Linked DNA regions of Oharaeibacter diazotrophicus. The protein of the gene in region 1 interacts with the protein of each later gene in a pairwise test. Links are inferred from orthologs where the notes say so. Each region holds a gene or a part of one and is shown on either strand. Other genes may lie near its edges.

Region 1 (6,075 bases):
TCGCGACGGTCGTCGACCGCCGCGCTCACCAGAACTTCAAGCGCTGCAGGATGCCGCCCTTGGTCTTCGGATCGGTCTCGTCGGGGATCGCTACCGGCGCCCCCGGCGCCGGCTGCAGATAGGCGACCGGCGGCTCGACCAGGGCGCGGCGGCGCGGCGTGCCGTCGATGTTGTAGACGCCGGTGCCGTCGATGCCCTTGGACTTCCAGCCGCGGTCGAACTCGCTCTGCCGCATCACGCGGCCGGGATCGTCGTTCGGGTCGGTGCGGCGCAGCCCCTGCGTCGGAATGCGCTCGGCGAGCAGCTCGCCGCTCGGCAGCGGGTCGCCGGAGTCGCGGCCGGCCTCGCGGGCGGCGGCCTCGCGTAGGCGCTGCCGGGTCACGACGTCGGGGTCGACGGGCCAGTTGGGATCGTTGGCGGCGATCTGGTTCGCCGCCTCGGGCGCCACCAGGGCCTGGGTGTTCGGCGGAACCACGAGCGGCGCACGCGGGGTGTAGTTGATCGGCAGCTGGCGCGACGGCACGGCGCCGAGGCTCTCCATCACGGTCCGGCCGAGCGAGACGTTGGGGACTTCGGTCTCCGGATCGTCCTCGGCGACGGAGGTGCCGAGACCGGCACAGGCCGAGAGCGAGACGCCGACGGCGGCGAGCGCGGCCAGACGCTTCAGAGAAGTGGAGGTCATCATCGATCCCGTCTAGCCCCAGTCGCCTTGCCGGAGTCGCCGCACCGGCGCCGTCTCCGCCGGCGCCGATCCGCCGAACCCTCGGAACGACCGCTAATTCACCTTTGAGGCGTCGGTGTGGCCGGGGCGGAAGGAGTCATACAGGAGCCCCGCCACCCCCGCAACGATCCACACGTCGGCGAGATTGAACACGTACCAGGAGAAGCTCCCGACGTGGAAATAGACGAAATCGACCACGGCGCCGTAGGCGACGCGGTCGATCAGGTTGCCGATCGCCCCGCCGACGATCAGCGCCAGACTGGCGGCGACGAGGCGGCGATTCGTCCTGAGCATCCACACCGACAGCACCACGGCGGCCAGCACCGTGAAGCCGACCAACCCCCAGCGCCCGACCGGATCGTCCTGCTGGAACAGCCCGTAGGAGATGCCGCGGTTCCACACCAGCACGAGGTCGAGCACCGGCAGGAGCCCGATCGCGCCGCCGTCGGCGAGATCGGTGCCCTTCAGGATCCAGAGCTTGCTCGCCTGATCGACGACGAGTGCCGCCACCGTCACGGCGAGCGCCAGGGCGATCGGCGCGCGCGGCGCCTCCGCCCCGCTCATGCGGCCGACCGGGCGGCGTCGAAGGCGCGCACGGCCTCGGCGTCGCGCAGCGTCAGGTCCGGATAGTCCGGATCGGTGCCGACCTCGGGCAGGATCTTCCACGACCGCGCGCACTTGCGACCCTCGGCGAGCGCCGGGACCACGGCGACGTCGGCGACGTCGTCGAGGCGGAAGGCCCCGGGCGGCGCCGGCGCGTCGGACACCATGATCTGCGAGGTGATCGCGATCTCCGCGAGGTCGACGCCGTCGAGCGCGGCGCGCAGCTCGGGGTCGGCGACGTGGACGACCGGCGCCGCCTCCAGCGACGAGCCGATCCGCTTGGCCGCGCGCTCGACCTCGAGCGCGCCGGTGACCACCCGGCGCACGCGGCGGATCTTCGTCCACTTCTCCGCGAGCTCGTCGTCGCGCCAGCCGGCCGGGATGTCCGGGAACAGCTGCAGGTGCACCGACGAGGTCTCGCCCGGATGCCGGTCGAGCCAGGCCTCCTCCATGGTGAACGGCATCAGCGGCGCCATCCAGGTGACGAGGCAGCGATAGAGGTGGCGCACCACCTCGAGCGCGGCGCGCCGGCGCACCGAGCCGGCGGGGTCGCAGTAGAGCGCGTCCTTGCGGACGTCGAAGTAGAAGGCCGACAGCTCCACCGTCATGAACTGCGACAGCTGGGCGTGGATGCGCTTGTAGTCGAAGCCGCGGTAGCCGGCGCGCACGACCTCGTCGAGTTCGGCGAGCCGGTGCAGCATCAGCCGCTCGAGCTCGGGCATCTCGGCGACCGGCATCGACGAGCCGTCGTCGTGGGCGAGCGTGCCGAGCATCCAGCGCAGGGTGTTGCGGATCTTGCGGTAGGTGTCGGTGACGGTCTTCAGGATCTCCTTGCCGATGCGCTGGTCCTCGGCATAGTCGGTCGAGGCGACCCAGAGCCGGAGGATGTCGGCGCCCGACTGGGCGATCACGTCCTGCGGGAACACCTGATTGCCGAGCGACTTCGACATCTTCCGCCCGTCCTCGGCCATGGTGAAGCCGTGGGTGACGAGGACGTCGTAGGGCGCCCGGCCGCGGGTGCCGCAGCTCTCGAGCAGCGAGGAGTGGAACCAGCCGCGGTGCTGGTCCGAGCCCTCGAGATAGACGTCGGCCGGCCACTTCAGGTCGGGCCGCTGCTCCAGCACGAAGGCCTGGGTCGAGCCGGAATCGAACCAGACGTCGAGGATGTCCCGGACCTGCTCGTAGGACCCGACGTCGTCGACGAGGCCGCCGAGGAAGCGCTCGGCCGCGCCGTCGGCGAACCACGCGTCGGCGCCCTCGGCGCGGAAGGCCGCGTCGACGCGGGCGACGTAGTCGTCGTTGCGGGCGAAGTCCGCGCCGGGGATCAGCGCGCCGGTGTCCTTGTGGCGGAACACCGCGATCGGCACGCCCCAGGCGCGCTGACGCGACACCACCCAGTCCGGCCGGTTCGCGATCATGCCGGTGAGCCGGTTGCGGCCGGTCGGCGGGTAGAACTCCGTCGCCTCGATCGCCGCGAGGGCGCGGGTGCGCAGGGTGTCGCCCGGGCGGTCGATGGCGCGGTCCATGTGGATGAACCACTGCGGCGTGTTGCGGAAGATCACCGGCTTCTTGGAGCGCCAGGAATGCGGATACTGGTGCTTCAGCCGCCCGCGCGCGACCATGGCGCCGGCGGCGGCCAGCGCCTCGATCACCGCCTGGTTGGCGTCGCCCTTGTCGCCCTTGTCGGTGATGACGCGCCGGCCCTCGAAGCCGGGCGCCTCGCGGGTCAGGAAGCCGTCGTCGTCGACGGTGAACGGGATCGCGGTGTCGATGCCGCGCTCGGCGAGCGCGCGCGCGTTCGCGGTCCAGATCTCGAAGTCGTCGGTGCCGTGGCCGGGCGCGGTGTGCACGAAGCCCGTGCCGGTCTCGTCGGTGACGTGGTCGCCGTCGAGGAGGGGGACGGCGAACCCGTAGCCGCCGCCGAGGCCCTTCAGCGGATGGGCGCAGACGAGCCCGGCCAGGAGATCCGGCGAGACGTCGGCAAGGCGCGCGAAGGCGCCGACCTTGGCCGCCTTGAACACGCCCTCGGCGAGCGCGTCGGCCAGCACGTAGCGCTCGCCGATCTTCGCCCAGTTGTTCTCGGGCGCGTCGGTGACCTCGTAGAGACCGTAGCCGATCTTGTTCGAGTAGCTGATCGCGCGGTTGCCCGGCATGGTCCAGGGGGTGGTCGTCCAGATCACCACGGCCGCACCGGCGAGCGCCCCGTCACCCGTGGTGACCGGGAACTTCACGAAGATCGTGTCGCTCTGGTACTCCTCGTACTCGATCTCGGCTTCGGCGAGCGCGGTCTTCTCGACCACCGACCACATCACCGGCTTGGAGCCGCGGTAGAGCTGGCCGCTCACGGCGAACTTCAGCAGTTCCCTGGCGATGATCGCCTCGGCGGAGAAGGCCATGGTGGTGTAGGGGCGCGCGAAATCGCCCTCGACGCCGAGGCGGCGGAACTCCGCCGCCTGCACCCCGACCCAGTGCTCGGCATAGGCGCGGCACTCGGCGCGGAAGTCGTTGATCGGCACCTCGTCCTTGTTCTTGCCGTCGGCGCGGTAGCGCTCCTCGACCTTCCACTCGATCGGCAGGCCGTGGCAGTCCCAGCCGGGCACGTAGTTGCTGTCGTAACCCAGCATCTGGTGCGACCGGGTGACGATGTCCTTCAGCGTCTTGTTGAGCGCGTGGCCGATGTGCAGGTTGCCGTTGGCGTAGGGCGGGCCGTCGTGCAGCACGAACTTCGGACGGCCTGCGGCGCTCTCGCGGAGGCGGGCGTAGAGGTTCATGCCGTCCCAGCGCGCGATCAGCGCCGGCTCCTTCTGCGGCAGGCCGGCGCGCATCGGGAACTCGGTCACGGGCAGGTTCAGCGTCTCGGAATAGTCGCGGGCCGTCTCGGGCTGGCGGTCGGTCATCGGAAGGTCTCGTCCGGCGGAAGGGCGGTCGTGGAGCCGGCGGATGTCGCGTCGCCGGCACGGGTTCGGCATCCCGGACCCTCGGCGCGCGCCCGTGGTCAGGCGCGGACGGCGAGGGCCGGGCCGGTAATTCGGGCGATCGGGACACGCCGCGGGGCGGCGACCGGAGAAGTCGACATGGCGCGAGGTTCTAGCGGGATCCGCCGGGGAATTGAAGGGGGAAACCGCGCGGCCTCGCCGCCCCCGCCCTCAGGCGAAGTGGAGGGCGCGGTCGAGCGGGGTGAGCGGCGTGAGCGCGGCGAGCAGGGTGCGGGCCTCGGCGGCGTCGAGGTCCATCTGCGCGACCAGGGCGGCGACGCCGTCGAAGCGCATCTCCGGGCGGAGGTACGACACCGGCGTGACCGCGACGGTGCGGCCGTAAAGGTCGCCGGCGAAGTCGAACACGTAGGTCTCGAACACCGGTGCGCCGTTGTCGAAGGTCGGCCGGCGGCCGAAGCTGGCGACGCCGTGGCGGGTCTCGCCGTCGATCTCGATCAGCACGGCGTAGATGCCGTGGGCGAGCCGGGTCTCGGCGGGTAGGCGGACGTTGGCCGTGGGATAGCCGATGGTGCGGCCGCGCTTGTCGCCGTCGACCACGGTGCCCTCGAAGAACCAGCGGTAGCCGAGCAAGCCGGCGGCCTCGCCGACCGCCCCGTCCGCGATCAGGCCGCGGATCCGGCTCGACGACACCGCCGTGCCGCCCTCGTCGGCGAAGGGCTGCACGATCTCGACCGCGAAGCCCTCCAGCGCGCCGAGTTCGGCGAGCCGGTCCGGCGTGCCGCCGCGGCGGGCGCCGAAGTGGAAGTTCCAGCCGACCGCGACGCCGACGATGGCGAGCCGGCGCACCAGCACGTCGGCGACGAAGTCCTCGGCCGGCACGGCGGCGAGGGCGCGGTCGAAACCGAGGGTGACGAGGCCGTCGAAGCCGAGCGCCTCGGCGATCCGCGCCTTGACGTGCGGCGGGGTCAGCCGGAACACCTTCTCGTCGGGCTTGAAGACGTCGCGCGGGTGCGGCTCGAAGGTGAGCACCACGGCGGGCGCGCCGCGGCGGTCGGCCTCGGCGCGCGCCGCCTCCAGCACCGCCTGATGGCCGCGGTGCACGCCGTCGAAGTTGCCGATCGCGACGACCGCACCGGAAAGGACGGACGGCAGACCCGCGGCGCCGTCGGCGAGGGCGAGGTCGTGGACGAGGAAGGACGAGCCCGGCATGGATCCGATGCGACTGCGGCGGGGACGGCGGGTCCGGAGGGCCGGCCGTGTCCGGACGTCGCGTCCGGCGCGGCGGACCCTCGCACCGCACCCGCCCGGCCGTCAAGCCGGCCGGCGCAGGGGAGGGGGCGCCGTCACTCCCGCGCGATCGCCTCGATCTCGGCGCGGCGCGGCACCTTGACCATCGCCTCGCCCTCGAGGACGACGGCGGCGTCGACGCGGGCCTCGCAGTGCAGGCGGGCGCGGGCGCCCTTCTCGAGCAGTTCGACCACCTCGACCGACACGGCGATGACGTCGCCGATCCTGACCGGCGCCTTGAAGTTCAGCGTCTGCGACAGATAGACCGCGCCGGGACCGGGCAGGCGCATGCCGAGCACGGCCGAAATCAGGCTGGCGGTGTAGAGCCCGTGCGCGATGCGGCCGCCGAAGCGGGTGCGGGCGGCGAAATGCTCCGACAGGTGGATCGGATTGCGGTCGCCGGACAGCTGCGCGAAGCCGATGACGTCGGAATCCATCACGGTCTTGAGGTAGGTCTCGCGCATGCCGACCGCGAGGTCCTCGAAGCAGTACTGGGTGATCTCCGCGAAGGCCATCGTCTCGTCTCTC
Region 2 (3,989 bases), on another replicon or contig:
ACATCGGCGCCTTCGAGGCGGCGCTGATGGACACGCCGATGGCCGATCCGACCCAGCCGCTCGAGATCCTGCGCACGCTGCACTCGTTCGACCCGTGCCTCGCCTGCTCGACCCACGTCATGTCGCCCGACGGGCAGGACATGGCCACCGTCACCGTGCGCTGAGGAGGCGGTCATGACGGACGTCCCGGGATCGGGCAAGCACAACCACTTCACCGGCGTCGTCGACTTCGCCGACGAGAAGGTGATCGGCCGGCCGACCATCTACGTCTACGAGGCGCCGGTCCGGCTCTGGCACTGGGTCAACGCGCTCTCCATCGTGGTGCTCGCGGTGACCGGCTACTTCATCGGCTCGCCGCCGCCCGCGGTCGGCGGCGAGGCCTACGACACCTTCTACTTCGGCTACATCCGCTTCGCCCACTTCGCCGCCGGCTACGTGCTGGCGGTGGGCTTCCTGATGCGGATCTACTGGGGCTTCGTCGGCAATTCCCACGCCCGCCAGATCTTCTACGTGCCGTTCTGGAACCGGACGTGGCGCGCCGGCGTGCTGCAGGAGCTGCGCTGGTACATGTTCCTGGCCAAGGAGCCGAAGAAGTACGTCGGCCACAATCCGCTGGCCCAGATCGCGATGTTCGTGATGTTCACGCTGTTCACCATCGGCATGATCGTCACCGGCTTCGCGCTCTATTCGGAGGGCGCGGGGCGCGACAGCTGGCAATACGCGCTGTTCGGCTGGGTGTTCACGCTGTTCCCCAACAGCCAGGACGTCCACACCCTGCACCACCTCGGCATGTGGGTGATCGTGACCTTCGTGATCGTCCACGTCTACGCGGCGATCCGGGAGGACATCATGAGCCGGCAGACCATGATCTCGACCATGATCTCCGGCGAGCGCCAGTTCCGCGACGAGCGGGAGGACTGAGCGCCATGGCCGCCCCCCGCACGCTGGTGCTCGGCATCGGCAACATCCTGTGGGCGGACGAGGGCTTCGGCGTGCGCGCCGTCGAGGCCTTCCACCGCCGCTACGAACTGCCCGAGGGGGTGACGCTGCTCGACGGCGGCACCCAGGGCCTCTACCTCGTCAACTTCGTCCAGGAGGCCGACCGCCTGCTGGTGTTCGACGCGATCGACTACGGCCTCGTGCCGGGCACGCTGAAGATCGTCGAGGACGACGAGGTGCCGAAGTTCACCGGCGCCAAGAAGATGAGCCTGCACCAGACCGGCTTCCAGGAGGTGCTCTCGGCCGCGGACCTGCTCGGCGACTATCCCGAGCGGCTCGTCCTGATCGGCTGCCAACCGCTCGACCTCGAGGACTGGGGCGGTCCGCTGACCGCGCCGGTCGCCGCGGTGATCGGCCCGGCGATCGAGGCGGCCGCCGCGGTCCTGCGTGGCTGGGGCCTCGACGTCCGCGAACGGCCGGTACCGCTCGCCGAGGCCGACGGCCTGCTCCTCAACGACATCGGCCACGCCGCCTACGAGCGGCGCGGCGAGGACGTGGCGGCCTAGCCCGTCCGAACCCGAGAACACGACCCGCGGCCGCCCGGGGAAGGGCGGGCCGCTCCGGTCCTCCAGGAGGAACAACGAGGATGCGCTTCGCCTTCCGCCGCACCGCGCTCGCCGCCGGGCTCGCCCTGGCCCCGACCGCCGCCCTCGCCCACGTCGGCGTCGGCGCCCACGACCATGCCGGCCTCGCCGCCGGCTTCCTGCACCCGGTATCGGGCCTCGACCACGTTGCCGCCATGGTCGCCGTCGGCCTGTGGGCCGCGACGCTCGGCGGCCGGGCGATGCTGGCCGTGCCCGCCGCCTTCGTCGGCGTGCTCTCGCTCGGTGCCGTCCTCGGCGTCGCCGGCGTGGCGCTGCCCGCGGTCGAGCCGATGATCGCCGCCTCCGTGGTGGTGCTGGGGCTCCTCACCGCCTTCGCGGTGCGCGTGCCCGCCGCGGCCGCCGCCGCGCTGGTCGGCTTCCTCGGCCTGTTCCACGGCTACGCCCACGGTGCCGAAATGCCCGAGATGGCCTCGCCGGCGCTCTACGGCCTCGGCTTCGTGACCGCCACCGTGCTGCTGCACGCCGCCGGCCTCGGCCTCGGCCTGGTGCTGCCGCGGCTGTCGCTGGTCGCCGCGCGCGGCCTCGGCGCCGTGGTGGCGGCGATCGGCGTCATGCTCGTCGCCGGCTGAGCGGAGGAAGCGCCATGTGCCTCGGCGTGCCGATGACCGTGCTCGACGACGGCCCCTTCACCGCCCTGTGCGGGCGGGGGGGCGAGCGCCGGGCGGTGTCGATGCTGCTCGTCGGGGCGCAGGCGCCCGGCACGCGGGTGCTCGTTCACGTCGACACCGCTGTGCGCGTGCTCGACGCCGAGGAGGCGGACGCGATCGAACGGGCCCTCGAGGGCCTCGCGGCGGCGATGGACGGCGCCGCCTTCGATCACCTGTTCGCCGATCTGGTCGGGCGCGAGCCGCAGTTGCCGGAACACCTGAGGAAGCCGTCGTAACCGACGATTACAATTGATATTTCACCCGACGAAACGGGGAGGGAGACATGTCGGCCCTGATCGAGGCGCTGGTGACGCGCCACAACCTGCCGGTCGTCGACGCCGCCAGCGTCGACGCCTTCCTCGCCCCGGCCGCGGGCGAGGCGGAGCACGCCCTGCTGTTCTTCACCGGCGATCCCGAGACGCGCGGCGACAGCGTCGACGTCGCGGTCGTGCTGCCGGAGATCCTGGCGGCCTTCAAGGGCCGGCTGCGCGCCGCCCTGGTCGACCGCGCCGCCGAGCCGGCGCTGAAGCCGCGCTTCCACGTCGAGGTGCTGCCGTCGCTGGTGATGACCCGCGGGCTGGCCCCAGTCGGCGTGATGCCGCGCATCCGCGACTGGTCCGACTATCTCGACAGCATCGCCCGCCTGCTCGACCCGGCCGCGCCGGTTCTCGAGGGCCCTGCGCGGCCGCGCGTCGCCGTCACCACCTCGGGCCGGAGGGCCGACGCATGAAGGCCGGATTCTGGGTCGCCCCGGAGGGCGCCGACACTCCCATCGCCATGGTCCCGATCGGCGGGCCCGATCTCTCCGGCCGCAAGGCGAGCGTGACCGGCACCGGTGCGCTGTCCTTCCTGGCGACGTCTTCGGCCGAGGCGATGATCGCGCGCTGTCCGGCGGTGGCCGCCCTGCTGCCGCAGATCGCCGACGCGCTCGACCGCCAGACCGCCGAGGCCCGCGGCATCCTGTTCGATCTCTCCGGCCTCGGCCCGGAGGAGATCCACCTGATGGGCGAGATGCTCGGCGAGGGCGAGGTCGCCGCCACCGTGGCGCTGCCGGACGGCGTGATCGCGCAGGTGCAGGAGAGCGTGTTCGCCGGTCTGTGGCGGGTGCGTTTCACCGACGCCTCGGGCCTGCTGGTCGCCGACTACGTCGAGGTCGCCGCCGTGCCGGAGGCCGTGCGCCGCGCCGCCGCGATGATGCCGGCCGGCTTCGACATCGCCGCCGCGCCCGAGGGGGCGATGAACGTGCTGCCGGTGCTCGCCGAGATCCGTGACCGGGTCGCGACGCGCGCGCCGAACGATCCCTCGCACGTCATCTCGCTGTCGCTGCTGCCGATGACGCCGGAGGACCTCGGCTTCCTCGAGGTGGCGCTCGGCAACGGCCCGGTCAGGATCGTGTCGCGCGGGTACGGCACCTGCCGCATCCACGCGACCGCGGTGCGCGACGTCTGGGCGGTGCAATTCTACAACGCCATGGACACGATCCTGCTCGACACGGTCGAAGTCGGCGGCGTGCCCGTCGTCGCCTGCGCCGCCGACGAGGACTTCCGCGACAGCGCCGAGCGCCTGCGCGAGATCGAGGACGCCTACTTCAAATGACCGCGGACGCGACGAGCCTCGACCGCTTCGAATGCGGCATCTGTTGGCAGGTCTACGACCCCGCCGAGGGCGATCCCGTCTGGCAGATCCCGCCGGGCGTCGCCTTCGAGGACCTGCCCGAGGAATGGTGCTGCCCGAACTG

What was found. Proteins that work in one complex are often made in the same cells at the same time.
Region 2: the proteins of ileS (region 1) and EDD54_RS04320 interact in binary tests that used the Escherichia coli proteins (3 or more experiments, as listed by UniProt). The link is inferred for Oharaeibacter diazotrophicus from one-to-one orthologs.

What each region holds. Positions count from the first base shown.
Region 1 is NZ_SNXY01000009.1:417,493-423,567, reverse strand. What follows is about bases 1,082-4,608. They hold ileS (isoleucine--tRNA ligase), read right to left. Parts: upstream 4,222-4,608; coding sequence 1,282-4,221; downstream 1,082-1,281. Other genes in these bases: EDD54_RS16995 (bifunctional riboflavin kinase/FAD synthetase), read right to left, coding at 4,471-4,608; lspA (signal peptidase II), read right to left, coding at 1,082-1,285. Outside these bases: EDD54_RS17010 (hypothetical protein), read right to left, coding at 26-682; more of lspA, read right to left, coding at 776-1,081; more of EDD54_RS16995, read right to left, coding at 4,609-5,469; EDD54_RS16990 (MaoC family dehydratase), read right to left, coding at 5,604-6,062. UniProt on the Escherichia coli protein: Catalyzes the attachment of isoleucine to tRNA(Ile). As IleRS can inadvertently accommodate and process structurally similar amino acids such as valine, to avoid such errors it has two additional distinct tRNA(Ile)-dependent editing activities.
Region 2 is NZ_SNXY01000006.1:902,457-906,445, reverse strand. Bases 1-2,715 are described here. They hold EDD54_RS04320 (HyaD/HybD family hydrogenase maturation endopeptidase), read left to right. Parts: upstream 1-926; coding sequence 927-1,505; downstream 1,506-2,715. Other genes in these bases: EDD54_RS04305 (thioredoxin domain-containing protein), read left to right, coding at 2,535-2,715; EDD54_RS04310 (HypC/HybG/HupF family hydrogenase formation chaperone), read left to right, coding at 2,188-2,487; EDD54_RS04315 (HupE/UreJ family protein), read left to right, coding at 1,586-2,173; cybH (Ni/Fe-hydrogenase, b-type cytochrome subunit), read left to right, coding at 175-921; EDD54_RS04330 (nickel-dependent hydrogenase large subunit), read left to right, coding at 1-164. Also shown: more of EDD54_RS04305, read left to right, coding at 2,716-2,981; EDD54_RS04300 (hydrogenase expression/formation protein), read left to right, coding at 2,978-3,847; EDD54_RS04295 (rubredoxin), read left to right, coding at 3,844-3,989.